DNA from 2 places in the Carnobacterium antarcticum genome. Region 1 is predicted to be linked to the other one. Evidence: a T-box and tRNA genes for the amino acid it is inferred to sense, from the RefSeq annotation. Region 1 holds a T-box; the other holds one or more tRNA genes.
The links. A T-box is a leader RNA that pairs with one kind of tRNA and senses whether it is charged. The one in region 1 lies ahead of argS (arginine--tRNA ligase), so its partner is inferred to be a tRNA-Arg.
Positions count from the first base shown of each region.

Region 2: it has a tRNA-Arg gene. The T-box ahead of argS (arginine--tRNA ligase) is inferred to sense a tRNA for this amino acid. The anticodon was not compared.

Region 1 is NZ_CP010796.1:658,089-665,623, reverse strand. Features, by position in the region: gene NY10_RS03350 (BMP family lipoprotein) at 1-527, shown strand, start outside; gene argS (arginine--tRNA ligase) at 607-2,301, opposite strand; T-box leader at 2,401-2,616, opposite strand; gene argR (arginine repressor) at 2,784-3,239, shown strand; gene NY10_RS03335 (phosphohexomutase domain-containing protein) at 3,272-4,807, shown strand; gene NY10_RS03330 (aldo/keto reductase) at 4,865-5,728, shown strand; gene zwf (glucose-6-phosphate dehydrogenase) at 5,776-7,260, opposite strand.
Region 2 is NZ_CP010796.1:2,249,548-2,257,082, forward strand. Features, by position in the region: gene NY10_RS10625 (phospho-sugar mutase) at 1-154, shown strand, start outside; gene rapZ (RNase adapter RapZ) at 327-1,214, shown strand; gene mgfK (gluconeogenesis morphogenetic factor MgfK) at 1,211-2,224, shown strand; gene whiA (DNA-binding protein WhiA) at 2,284-3,237, shown strand; gene rpoN (RNA polymerase factor sigma-54) at 3,302-4,669, opposite strand; tRNA gene NY10_RS10650 (tRNA-Arg) at 4,808-4,879, shown strand; gene NY10_RS10655 (tRNA dihydrouridine synthase) at 5,384-6,370, shown strand; gene clpP (ATP-dependent Clp endopeptidase proteolytic subunit ClpP) at 6,605-7,201, shown strand; gene NY10_RS10665 (DsbA family protein) at 7,346-7,535, shown strand, end outside.

The DNA of each region.
Region 1 (7,535 bases):
CTGAGGCAGTTGATCGTTTCGAAGCCGGGTTCATCCAAGGTGTGAAGATGTCTAACCCAGAAGCTGAAGTACGGGTTGAGTATGTAGGTTCTTTCGCTGATTCTGCAAAAGGCAAAGCCATTGCAGCAGCTATGTATACCAATGGAGCAGATGTAATCTACCAAGCAGCTGGAGATTCTGGCAATGGAGTTTTTTCTGAAGCGAAAGACCGGATGAATGCGAAACCGAATGAAAAACTATGGGTCATCGGAGCAGATCGTGATCAAACTGAAGAAGGACAATACAATGATGGAAGTGTGACACTAACTTCGACATTGAAACAAACAGGTAACGCTATTCAAGATATTGCCAATCGTTCAGCTGATGGAGAATTTCCTGGCGGAGAAGTACTGAACTATGGCTTGGCTGAAGATGGAGTTGGCCTGACAGAGGGACAATTATCTGAAGAAGCATTGAAAAAAATTACTGAATTCAAACAACAAATTATAGATGAAACTATCAGCATTGCTGAAAAACCAGAAAACTAATCTGATGGAACAAAAGAACCCTTAAACCTAAAAATAGGTTTAAGGGTTCTTCTTTGTTGCGATGAAAAGAACGAACAGATTACATTTGGTCTGGAGCTTTAACTCCTAGCAATCTTAAGTCTTCTTTCAAGATAATGGCAACCGTTTGGACTAAAGCCAAGCGGGCCGGTCTGCCAGCATCTTCAACTAAAACTTTGCTATTTGCATAGTAACGGTTGAAAGCTTGCGCTAAGTGCAGTGCATGTTTAGCGATCACAGAAGGTTCGCGTTTTTCATAGGCTCTTTGAATAGTTTCAGGGTATTCTTGCAGCAATTTAACGATTTCCCAACTATAAGCGTCGTTCAGCATATAATCAGCAGCAGGCTCTACTTTAAAATCGCCAGCTTTACGCAAAATGCTCATTGCACGAGCACGTGTGTATTGAACGTAAGGGCCCGTTTCGCCTTCAAAACGTACAACCTCTTCAATAACAAAGTCAAAGTTATTCAACCGATCATTTTTCAAATCATGGAAAACAACTGCGCCAATACCTACTTGGTCAGCAACTTCATTTTTATTTGGCAAGTCAGGATTTTTTGCTTCAATTTGTTGATGAGCTAGGTCTATGGCCTCGTTTAAAACTTCTTCTAGTAAGACGATTTTACCTTGACGAGTAGACAGTTTTTTGCCGCCTTGGGTAATTAAACCGAATGGGATGTGGTGCATGTCTTCAGACCAAGCGTATCCCATTTCATTTAAAACAGCTTTTAATTGTTTGAAATGATTGCTTTGTTCATTGCCGACAACGTATAAACTTTGAGCAAAATCATATGTCCGTTTCCGATAAAGTGCAGCAGCTAAATCACGTGTAATGTACAATGTAGCTCCATCTGATTTTTTGATAAGAGCAGGGTTCAAGTTGTACTTTTCTAAATCAACAATACTAGCTCCATTATCAACCGTTAATAGGTGTTTTTCTTCTAACAGATCAACAATTTCTTGCATCTTATCATTGTAGAAAGCTTCGCCGTTAAAGGAATCAAAAGTAATGTCTAACATATCATAAATATGGTTAAACTCTTTTAACGATTCTTCACGGAACCATTTCCAGAGTGAAACAGCTTCTTCATCAGCGTCTTCTAATTTTTTGAACCATTCACGTGCGTCATCATTTAATTCTGGTTGTTCTTCAGCGACAGCATGGAACTTCACGTAAAGACGCAGCAACTCAGCAATAGGTTCAGCATCGATTGCTTCAGCGTTGCCCCAAAGTTTGTAGGCAACGATCAACTTACCGAATTGAGTGCCCCAATCGCCTAAGTGATTGATTTTAATCGGTTTATAGCCCACTTTAGCATAAATATTAGCTAAAGCATTTCCGATAACAGTTGAACGCAAGTGGCCCATTGAAATAGGTTTAGCAATATTGGGCGAAGACATATCGATAGGAACTTGGCTGCCTGCTCCAATCGCTAAATCTCCGTATTGTTCGCCTTGTGTTAAAACATCCTTCAAAACAGCTGCACTTACAATTGATTTATCCAAGAAAAAGTTTAAATATGGACCGACCACATCAATTTTTGCAACCATTGGAGAAGTTACTTTCACTCCTAGATCGGCAGCAATTTGTTGTGGAGCTTTGCGAAAAACTTTAGCTAGTGAAAATGTAGGGAACGCAACATCTCCATGTTCGGCTGACTTTGGTTTTTCAAGTAAATTGAAAATAGCTTCAACGGATAATGTGTCTCCAATTTGTTCTTGCAGTGCTTCAGCAACGATTAATTTATAATTCATTACATTTTTCCTCCTATTAAATATGACTAGATGAGGTTCATCTATCATTCGTTTTAGACATAAAAAAAACGCCCTGATTTGATTCTATGACTAGATCAAAAAAGAGACGAGGTTGAGCCCGCGGTACCACTCTTGTTGCTTCATCAAAAATGAAGCCACTTGTTTTTAGATAACGGCAAACAAAACCGAATAATTCTACTGCAGTTCGAATTATTTTCTCTGAAGTGCGTTTCCTGATTTTTTGCTGCTGGCTCTCACCGTCCCAACTCGCTTAAAACAATCGAAAATCAGTACTCTCTTCATCAACGAAAGTGTGTTTTTTACTTATAGCCAATTATAGCAAACCCATTGAACAATTCCAATAGTTAAAAAAAAGAATTTTTATTCATCTTTTTTTAAATAAATCGTTAAATCTAAGCGTATTCATGTTTTATTTGGTATAATAATAAAGAATCGTTTAATTATAAGGAGGTCTGAACAGTATGAAAAAATCAAATCGACAATTAGCTATCAAACAAATCATTAACAATTATGATATCGCCACTCAAGAAGAGTTATTGCATTACTTGAAAAAAGAAGGTGTAGAAGCGACGCAAGCAACGATTTCGCGTGATATCAAAGAGATGCATCTAGTTAAAACGACCACTTCAAATGGAAATGTCAAATACACGCTTTTCCAAAACAATAAAATGTCTAATGAAGAAAAATTGCAATCGACATTAGGGGAAGTGGTCATCAAGTTAACAAGAGTTCAATTTATGACGATTTTGATGACGATTCCTGGAAATGCACATGTCATCGGAGCACTGATGGATGCCATTGATTTCCCGGAAAAAGTTGGCACGATTGCTGGAAACGATACCTGTTTAATTATTTCGAAAAATGAAGAAGAGGCCATTAAGATGTATGATTATTTACATAAATGGGTCAATGAGTAACCATCAAAAAAATAATACTTGGAGGTCATTAGATGTCACAAACGCCCCTTTCTGGTTTGGCTAGTTTACAAAATGGATCGGATATCCGCGGAATTGCCATACAAACGGATCAGTATGAAGTTACATTGACGGACGAGCGAATTGAAGCTATTGCTTACGGTTTAGCTGTTTGGCTGAAAGAAGCCAAACAATTAAAAGTGACCAATGAAAAGAAACCTTTAAAAGTAGCGATCGGCTACGACAGTCGGTTATCAGCTAAACGCATCCAGACGGTTTTAATCAAAGGATTGACGAATACAGGAATCGATATTGTTGAAGTGGGGTTGGCTACAACTCCCGCGATGTTTATGTCGACCCAGTATGAAGAATACAATTGTGATGCTGCTATTATGATTACAGCTAGTCATCTGCCATATGAATACAATGGGTTAAAGTTTTTTACAAAAGATGGCGGAGCAGAACATGAGGACATTCAGTTTATTTTAGAAAAAGCAGACTGGGAAAATATCACATGGGAAACGGATCAAGGTTTGGTTACCTCTCAGCCTTTATTGACGGCTTATGCAGCTGATTTAGTCGCTAAAATACAAAAAGGCATCAATGATCCCATTAACTATGAAAGACCGTTAACAGGGCGTCATATCATCGTAGATGCAGGAAATGGTGCAGGTGGTTTTTTTGCAACGGAAGTTTTGAAAAAATTGGGCGCCGATATCACAGGCAGTCAGTTTTTAGATCCAGACGGGCATTTTCCAAATCATATTCCTAATCCAGATAACAAAGAAGCGATGAAAAGTATTCAAACAGCTGTTTTAGCTCATCAAGCAGATTTAGGTGTTATTTTTGATACGGATGTAGACCGATCAGCTTTAGTCGATAACCATGGAGTTACTTTAAACCGCAACAATTTAATCGCTGTTATTTCAGCTATTTTAATAAAAGAACAACCTGGCACAACGATTGTTACCAATTCTACAACTTCAGAACATTTGAAGGTCTTTATTGAGTCGTTAGGCGGCAAACAAAGTCGTTATTTGACTGGTTACCGAAACGTTATCAACCAAGCACTGAAATTAAACCAAGAAGGAATCCCGACCAGCTTAGCTATTGAAACAAGTGGTCATGCAGCGCTGAAAGAAAATTACTTTTTAGATGACGGAGCTTATTTGGTCGCTAAAATTTTAATGACAGACGCTATTTTACAAAAAGAAGGCAAAACCATTGTGAGTTTGATTGAAGAATTGAAGCAGCCTGTAGAAACCGATGAAGTTCGTTTCGCTATTTTAGGAGAAGACGTGCAGCAAATAGGTAAAGAAACCATTGCAGCATTTGAAACATTTATTCGTCAGACCTCCGATTTAGCAGTTGATCCGGATAATTTAGAAGGCGTCCGTGTCAATACGAGCGGGAAATATGGAGCCGGATGGTTATTGCTGCGCATGAGTTTACATGAACCATTATTAGTTTTGAATCTAGAAAGCGATCAAAAGGGTGCAATCAAACAATTGCGGCAAGATTTAAAAGCCTTTTTTACTGCACAAGATAACTTGGATTCTTCTCGCTTGTAATTTTGAGCAGAATTGTCCTATGATAAGAGAGTAAATACGAAAGAGGAGCTGTTTGTTATGGGGAAAGCATTACTTGAGAGTTATGAACTGTATAATGGGGTGAAGATCCCAAAATTAGGACTTGGTGTTTTCCTAATGAAAGATGAGGAAGAATTAGTTGAAGCAGTCAAATCGGCTGTGGAGATTGGTTATCGTCATTTCGATACAGCTAAAATTTATGGAAACGAAGAATACTTAGCACGCGGCTTGAAAGAGTCGGGGATACCACGTGAAGAACTTTTCTTGACTTCAAAAGTATGGAATTATGACCAAGGTTTCGAGCAAACGAAAAAAGCATTTCAAGAGAGTTTAGATAAATTGGGAACCGATTATTTGGATTTGTACTTAATTCACTGGGCTGCACCAAAATTTGTTGAAACTTGGAAAGCAATGATCGAATTGTATGAGGCTGGAAAAATTCGTGCCATTGGGGTTTCAAACTTCCAAATTCATCATTTAGAAGAATTGAAAAACCAAGGATTGATGCAACCGATGATCAATCAAATCGAGACACATCCAGAATTTCCGCAGCATGAACTTCATGAGTATATGAAAGCCAACGGCATTATTCATGAAGCTTGGGGACCATTAGGTCAAGGAAAATCAGGTTTGTTGTCAAATCCTGTCTTAGTAGATATCGGCCAAAAATACTTTAAAACGCCTGCTCAAGTTATTTTGCGTTGGCATTTAGAACGAGGAGAAGTCGTTATTCCTAAATCTGTTCACGCAGACCGTATTAAAGAAAATAGCGAATTGTTTGATTTTTCTCTGACGGATGAAGACATGGCTCAAATCGCTACATTAAATACAGAAACTCGTTATGGGGGAGACCCAGACGACCAAGAACGTATGAAAGCAACGTCTATTAGACCAGAAGCTTAATAAAAACCCCTTTGTCTATAAAATCTAGGCAAAGGGGTTTATTTTTTTTATTCTTTAGTCGGACACCAGTGCCACTGGAAACCGTCTTTTGTTAACAAAAGATCGCTTTCGATTGGCCCCATTGAACCGCTTGGATAGTTCGGGAAGTCGATGGTCTCGTTGTCCCATGCTTGGCGGATAATATCGACAAACTTCCATGAGCTCGCAACTTCATCCCAGTGAGTAAAGTTTGTTGAATCACCATTTAAACAATCTAAAATAAGTTTTTCGTACGCTTCGGGACTATTAGCAGTCGTTTCAGCAGAATGCTTCTGTTCCAGTTTCAAGGTCTCCGTTTCCAGCCCAAGTCCTACTTTTTTAGTGTTCAGTTCTAAAGAGAAACCTTCTGTTGGCTGGATATAAATCGTTAATACATTTGGAGGCAACGGTTCATCGCTATTATCGTTAAATAAATTCAAAGGGACATTTTTAAATTCAATATCGATTTGTGTTCCTTTTTCGGCTAGACGTTTACCAGTTCGGAAATAGAAAGGTACACCTGACCATCTGAAATTATCGATCATGATTTTTCCGGCAACAAAAGTTTCCGTTTGCGAATCGGGAGCAACATTCAACTCCTCGCGATACCCTTCGAAGTGTTCGCCATTGACCGTACTGCGGCCATATTGACCCCGTACCAAGTAATGCGGAACATCTTCAGGTTTGAATAAGCGGACAGCTTGAAGTGCTTTAATTTTTTCAGCACGAATTTCTTTATCATGCAAGCGTGTAGGAGGTTCCATAGCAAGTAAAGAAACCATTTGGAGAATATGGTTTTGCAGCATATCTCTTAACGCGCCGCTAGTATCGTAATACCCGCCGCGTTCTTCAACCCCCAGAGATTCGCTTAATGTGATTTGGATATTGTCGATGTAGCGATTATTCCACATAGATTCAAACATATTATTAGCAAAACGAACCGCTGAAATATTCTGCACCATTTCTTTGCCAAGATAGTGATCGATTCGATAAATTTGATCTTCTGCAAAGGATGCGCGAATTTGTTCGTTTAATTCTAAGGCACTACTGTAATTGTGACCAAAAGGTTTTTCAATGATCAAACGGTTAAAGCCAGAATCTGTCAACAATAAGCCGTCTTTTAAGTTCTGTGAAATAATGCCAAAAAAGTTAGGAGACATAGCTAAGTAGAATAAGCGGTTGCCTTCTAATTGATACTTTTCATCTAACGTTTCAGTCAGCTTTTTCAATGTACTGTAATGTTCAATATCCGTCACGTTATGCGATTGGTAATAGAAGTGGCTAGCAAATTCAGCTGCATGTTCATAAGACTCTGCCAATCCATTGATTGAATCCATTACGATGTCACGGTAGTACTCGTCTGTCCATTCTCTTCTTGCTGTTCCAATGACTGCGAACTTTTCGGCCAGAAAGCCTTTTTTGTATAAGCGATAAAGAGAAGGGTATAACTTTCTCTTTGCTAGGTCTCCAGTCCCACCAAAAATGGTGAATAGAGCGATTTTTTCTTTACTCATTTGTCTTTACCTCTCCTTCAATCTAACCCCTATATTTACTTATAAATGTTTAGCGCGCGGTTATCTTATACATTGTACTGTTTTTTTGAGTTTGAATCAATTACTCTTTCTCTCATTTTTCTGTTCTTTTCTTAGCACTGAAGAAAAATCTAGCGAGAATTGATCTTGAAAAACAATGGCAAAATCTTAATAAAGCTAGCATTTTAGTAACGAAATAGGACAGTTTGTGTTACAATACGAAGGATGCAAAAGAGTATCGAGAGAAAAGAGGCGTA
Region 2 (7,535 bases), 1.0 Mb from region 1:
TAAAATGGTGGATGGCAGTTGGATTGCAATTCGTCCATCTGGTACAGAACCGAAAATCAAATTTTATATCGGAACTCAGGCCGACTCAGCTTTAGAAACAGACCGGAAGTTGCTTGATTTTGAAGCAGACATCAAGGAACTCTTGGCAGACTAAAAGCTGCTTAAATAGAAATGAGCGAAAGTGAATCAAAAGTTAATTCTTTTGGTTCACTTTTTTTAGATGGCAAAATAGGAAGAAAGCCAAACTTCACTATACACGACACGCCCGGAATGTTATAATAAGAAGATGGCTTAAGAGATAGAAACCTCAAAGGGGAGTGCCAAAAATGGTAGAAAATTTACAATTGGTGATTATTACAGGAATGAGCGGCGCTGGAAAAACAGTTGCGATGCAAAGTTTTGAAGATATGGGCTATTTTTGTGTGGACAACATGCCGCCAAGCTTATTGCCGAAATTTTGGGAATTAGTCAGAGAATCTGGAAAACTAACAAAAATCGCGTTAGTGATCGATTTACGCGCACGCGCTTTTTTTGATGAAATTATGACTGCATTAGAAAGTATGGACAATACAACTCTTATTACAACAAAAATTTTATTTTTAGAAGCAAACGATGAAGAACTGGTTTCTCGGTACAAAGAAACTCGTCGGACACATCCATTAGCAATGAACGATCGTGTTTTAGAAGGTATCAAAAAAGAACGCGAACTATTGAAAGACATTAAAGGACGTGCCCAAAAAGTAATCAATACTACTGATCTTTCACCACGTCAATTGAGAGAAGAAATACATGCAACGTTCAAAAAAGGCGATGCTGAACTTTTCCGAGTAGAATTGATTTCATTTGGTTTTAAATACGGATTGCCAATTGACGCAGATGTGGTAATGGACGTTCGCTTTTTACCAAATCCGCATTATGTGGATGATTTGCGGCCTTTAACCGGCATAGACGAACCTGTTTATGATTACGTCATGAAACAGCCGGAAACAGAAGTGTTTTACCGCAAATTTACAGATTTGCTGGATTGTATTTTGCCTGGTTATAAAAAAGAAGGAAAAAACAATGTGACGATTGCCATCGGCTGTACAGGTGGAAAACACCGTTCAGTAGCTTTATCAGAACGGATTGGTCACAAAATTGAATCAGATGGGTACCCGGTCCATATTACCCACCGAGACAAAGATAAAACGAAAGAAACGGTCAATCGCTCATGATGAACGAAAAAAAAGGCAGAAGACCTAAGATCGTGGTGATTGGGGGAGGGACCGGCCTTCCCGTTATCTTACAAGGGTTAAAAGCGAAACACGCAGAAGTAACAGCGATCGTGACTGTAGCGGACGACGGAGGCAGCAGCGGTTCATTGCGTAATTACGCCAACGTGGTGCCGCCGGGCGATATTCGTAACGTATTGCTCTCTTTGTCTAATATTCCTCACCTGCAGAAAGACATTTTTCAATATCGTTTTGATACGAATGACCACTTTTTAGCTGGGCATTCTATCGGCAATTTAATCATTGCAGCGATGGCAGAAATGCGCGGCAGTATTTTTGAAGCGATTCAGTTGTTGTCTAAAATGATGGGGGTTGACGGACACGTTTATCCTGCTGCTGAAGAAGCGTTGATTTTGCATGCTATTTTTGAAGATGGAACACAAGTTTCAGGCGAATCGAAAATCGCGAAAGAAAGCAAAAAAATTGAACGTGTCTTTGTAACACCGATCAATGAAGATCATGAAGTCAAAGCCTCTCGTAAAGTGCTTTCGGCCATTCGCGATGCTGATTTAGTAGTTTTAGGACCAGGAAGCTTATTCACCAGCATTTTGCCCAATTTAATGATTGGGGATTTAGGTAAGGCTGTAACGGAAACAAGTGCTGAAGTAGTTTATATTTGTAATATCATGACTCAACTGGGCGAAACTGAAAACTTTAGTGATGCTGATCACGTATCCGTTTTACACAAACACTTAGAAAAAAAATTCATTGATACGGTACTTGTCAATACGGAGCACGTACCGGAAGACTACATGAACCGCGAACGGTACGATGAATACTTAGTACAAGTAGCTCATGATTTTAAGGGGTTAAGTGAAGAAGTACCTCGTGTTATCTCGAATGGCTTCCTCAAATTGAGAGACGAAGGAGTCTTTCATAATGGAGATAAAGTTGTAGAAGAGCTCTTCAAGTTGGCTTACGAAAGCAACCGAGTTCGTTTTGCAAAAATTTAAGATTATTTGACTCGGAGGGAACCTAGGGTGATCAAAGGGAAGAAGGGGGGGCGGTAAAGTTGTCTTATGCTTCAGAAGTAAAAAAAGAATTGACTCAATTAGAAGTGCACCGTGAACATGCGCGGGCAGAACTAGCAGCATTGATTCGAATGAATGGCACAGTCAACTTAGTTAATAAAAAGTTTGTTCTTAACGTGCAAACAGAAAACGCAGCTATTGCGAGAAGGATCTATGTACTATTGAAAGATCATTTTGACGTTGAAAGTGAATTATTAGTGCGTCGGAAAATGAAGTTGAAAAAAAACAATGTCTATATCGTGCGGTTAAAGAAAGGCACACAAAAAGTTTTATCTGATCTTTCCATTATGGATGGCATGACGTTGCATAGTCATGTTCCAGAAGAAATTATGATGAGTTCGCAAAAAATGCGTTCGTATTTAAGAGGAGCTTTTTTAGCAGGCGGGTCAGTCAACAATCCTGAAACCAGCCGTTACCATTTAGAAATTTATTCTAACTATGCGGAACACAATGACGATATTTGCCAAATGATGAATTATTTTGAAATGAATGCACGAACGTTAGAGAGGCGCAACGGGTACATTACTTATTTGAAAGAGGGCGAAAAAATCGCTGACTTTTTAGCTTTGACAGGCGCCACAAGCGGTATGCTGAAATTTGAAGATGTTCGGATCGTCCGAGATATGCGCAATTCAGTCAATCGCCTAGTGAACTGTGAAAATGCAAATCTAAATAAAACAATTGATGCAGCCGGTAAACAAATTGAGAGTATTCAATACATCGAAGAAACGATGGGTTTAGATAAATTGCCGGATAAGTTACAAGAAATTGCTTTGATTCGGTTGAAATCACCAGAAGTTACCCTGAAAGAATTAGGGGAAATGATTCCTAGCGGACAAATCAGCAAATCGGGTATCAATCATCGACTGCGGAAAATAAATGAAATCGCGGAAAAATTGCGTACTCAGAATGCAATGACCGCCAATCAAAAGTAATTCATTTAAAAGCATATGAAAAACGCCAGACACTTTTAAAAGTATCTGGCGTTTTTTGCTCGATTTATTCGAATCGTTTGCGTTTAGAAGAGGGTGGGATAAATAGAGCATCGCGGTATTTAGCGATGGTTCTTCGAGAAATCTCAACACCTTCTGCTGTTAAAAGGTCCACTAGCTTTTGATCGGATAGTGGTTTTTGTTTGTTTTCTGTTTCAATCAGCTCAGTCAGTTTTTGCTTGACTTGTTCAGCAGAAACCGTTGCTGGATCTTCAGTTGTCGGCGATTGATTTGTTTTTGTTAGATTTAAAGCATTTGTAAAAAAGTGCTTTAATTCAAAGACACCGAAAGCCGTTTCTAAATATTTTCCATTGACCGATCGACTGACAGTTGATTCGTGAATATCCAATTCTAATGCGATATCTTTTAAAGTCAGAGGCTGAATCGGGTGTTCCGGCATCAAGAAAAAGCTCTTTTGTTTTTCGACAATGGCCGTTCCGACTCGCAAAATCGTGTCGCCGCGCTGTACTAGACTGCGTTTGAGCCATTCATATTCAGCGTACTTGTCTTTCATAAATTTAGTGACGTCTTGGTCTTTTACTTGCATCATATCGTGGTAGTAATCTTTTTGAAAAGAAATAACGGGCAAACCTGTCTTAATAGAGATAACTTTTAAATCATCGGATTCGATTTTGACAAATAAATCCGGTTTAAGGTACTGTTCAGTTTCACCATTGAACAAAGCGCCTGGATAAGGCGACAAGGTTTGAACAAAATCTGAGATGATTTGAATTTCATTTAATGAGATGTCCAGTTTACGAGTGATCTCCTTCCATTTACGAGTGGCGAAGAGTTCAAATTCTTCTTCAAGGAGGAGGTAAGCCATATTAGGAGCTGTTTCATCACGCTCTATTTGAAGCAGCAAACATTCCTGTAAGTTTCTGGCGCCTACGCCTGCTGGCTCCAATTGTTGAAGCAAAGTCAAGGCGTCTAAGAGCTGCAATTCTTGTGCTTGCGTTAACTGAGCAGCTTCTTCTAATGAAATCGTCAAGTAACCATTGGTATCTAAGTATTCTGTTAACCACAACACCAATTCTCTTAGATAAGTTTCTCTCATCGTTAAATGGATTTGTTCAGTCAGGTATTCGAATAAAGATAAATAAGTATCCGGAATTTGATTCATAAAGTTTAATTCTTCATCGTCTCGGTTATGGGGTATCGTACTCGCATAATCAGCAGCTGACAATTTCTCAGCTGGGCGCTCTTGTGGAAAAGTAATTTCAATTAAAGGATTTCCCAAAGCTTTCTGGTTTAAAAAAGTTAATAAATCTTCTTGATTGTATTGCAGCATTTGAATGGATTGTTGGAGTTGTTGAGTCATAGCCATTTTTTGAACTTGGTTTTGTTGCTGTGTAAAGGATTGTTCGAAATTCATGCGGTGACCTCCTTGTTAAAAACCTTTTTTTCTGACTTTATTATAACATAAAGGGCTAGTCGAATCTTATGACCCGTAAAAATGCCTTGTTTTTTTACCAGTTATCAGATACACTGTAATAGTTGGTAATTTTAAGAAGTCCCCTTAGTGTAATGGATATCACGTAAGATTCCGATTCTTGAAATGGGGGTTCGATTCCCTCAGGGGGCATATAGCACGTTCTGTTACGTCCGATTAAATTTGTCGGATGGTTTGAAAGGCTTTAGAAAAACCAGCCGCTAACTAAAATAAACAGGCACCGTTCAGACCCGGATTTCGTAAAAACACTTACGATTTTCGGATCTTTTTTATTAAGTTCTATCATAGTGGTCTTGGTAAGTGAAAAGATTGCCTCTTATAGACTAGCACTATCTTATTATCGTCTTTAAAGAGGAGGGCACGTTGTTAGATAGGAAGGTTCTCTCTGACAACCCATTTTTTGCTTAAGAGTTGTCAACACGATTTGACCAAGCATTTTTTATTAAGACAAGTCTTGAAAGAAGCGGAAATAAAAGGTAGAGCAACTAGATAAATCGAAGTGGACTGATTTCACAAATAGAGGTATAATTCCAGATGTTGAAAAATTACCATTGAGATGTTAAACAGTTTATGCAGTTTTAATTTGGGATGAAGGTATGACCTGGTATCCCGTTACGGAAGGATCGGTTATTGAAGATGAAAGAGAATTTTTGGCAAGATTTGCCGCGGCCGTTTTTTATATTGGCACCAATGGAAGATGTGACGGATGTTGTGTTTCGGCATGTAGTGAGTGAAGCTGGCAGACCGGATGTGTTTTTTACAGAGTTTACAAATACCGTTAGCTATTGTCATCCCGAAGGACGTAATAGTGTTCGTGGACGGTTAACGTTTACGGAAGATGAACAGCCCATGGTCGCTCATATATGGGGAGATGAAGCCGAATATTTCCGGAAAATGAGTATCGGTATGGCCGAAGAAGGTTTCAGCGGAATCGATATCAATATGGGTTGTCCAGTACCCAATGTAGCAGGAAAAGGGAAAGGCAGCGGCCTTATCCGCCGTTCCCAAGTTGCTGCAGATTTAATCCAAGCAGCAAAAGCAGGAGGATTGCCGGTAAGTGTCAAGACTCGGCTTGGATATATAAACATCGATGAATGGCGCGATTGGCTGACACATGTTTTGGAACAAGATATTGCCAATCTTTCTATCCATTTGCGCACACGAAAAGAAATGAGTAAAGGGAATGCTCATTGGGAACTGATTTCAGAGATCAAAAAATTGCGTGACGAGATTGCACCGCAGACCCTTTTGACGATTAATGGAGACATTCCAGATCGTGAAACAGGTTTGAAACTAGTTGAGGAATATGGTGTGGATGGAGTTATGATCGGAAGAGGTGTTTTTCACAACCCTTATGCATTTGAAAAAGAGCCGAAAGAACATAGCAGCAAAGAATTGCTGGACTTATTCAGATTGCATTTGGATCTTTTTGATCATTATTCTGCTAAGGAAGAAGAACCACGTTCGTTTAGACCTCTTCGTCGCTTTTTTAAGATATATGTGCGCGGTATTCGCGGAGCGAGTGATTTAAGAGTGCAGTTAATGGAAACAGAAACAACAAATGAAGCGCGGGCCTTACTAGATGCTTTTGAAGAAAAAAATAAGGATATTGTAGGGAAATAGCAGAAAATTCTCCAGTCGTTTAAAGCACTCAACCGAAAATGGACTATTGGAATTAAAGTCCTCAAGGGACATTCTTGTGACGATTAGATGAAAAATCTAATCGTTTTTTTTTTTTTAAAAATGAAACAAACTATTTGACCTTTGTTGACCAAAGGGGTAAACTATAACATAGTAAGATTTAAAAAGTTTATGTTACAATAAAAAAGAAGTAAAGATTTGAGGAGGAAACAACATATGAATTTAGTACCTACAGTAATTGAACAATCCCCAAGAGGCGAACGTGCTTATGATATTTATTCTCGTTTATTGAAAGACCGCATCATTATGCTGAGTGGCCAAATCGATGATAATGTAGCAAACTCTGTTATCGCTCAATTATTATTCTTGGATGCTCAAGATTCTGAAAAAGATATTTTTATTTACGTTAACTCACCAGGTGGAAGCGTAACAGCAGGACTAGCGATTTTTGACACCATGAACTTCATTAAAGCAGATGTTCAAACCATTGCAATGGGAATGGCTGCTTCAATGGGAAGTTTCTTGTTGACTGCTGGTGCAAAAGGCAAACGGTTTGCTTTGCCAAATGCTGAAATTATGATTCACCAACCTCTTGGAGGAGCACAAGGACAAGCGACTGAAATCGAAATCGCTGCTCGTCATATTTTAAAAACGCGTGAACGCCTAAACAAAATTTTATCTGAACGCACCGGACAACCAATTGAAGTGATTGAACGCGATACGGATCGTGATAACTTCATGTCTGCAGAAGATGCAAAAGCGTATGGTTTGATCGATGAAATTATGGAAAATAGCGCAGAATTAAAACAATAAAAATGAAAGCCGGAAGCCTTAGGGCTTTTGGCTTTTTTTATTAGATGAAAAATGATAGAACCAAAAAAAGAGCAAACAGGAAAATAACATTTCATGGGTTTTACATGTATACTATTGGTTACAAATGGTAAGGGGGAAGTTTTGATGGATATCAGCAATATCATAGCAAGCGAAGTGGGCACCACTTATGGATTTAAAATTGGAAATCCTGATGCACCAGTAAAAGTTATTGAATTTATTAATTTACGTTGTCCATTCTGTAAAAAATGGTATGAAGATTCAAAAGATGTTCTAGCATATTATGTAGCAGCTGGAAAAGTCCAACGGATCATTA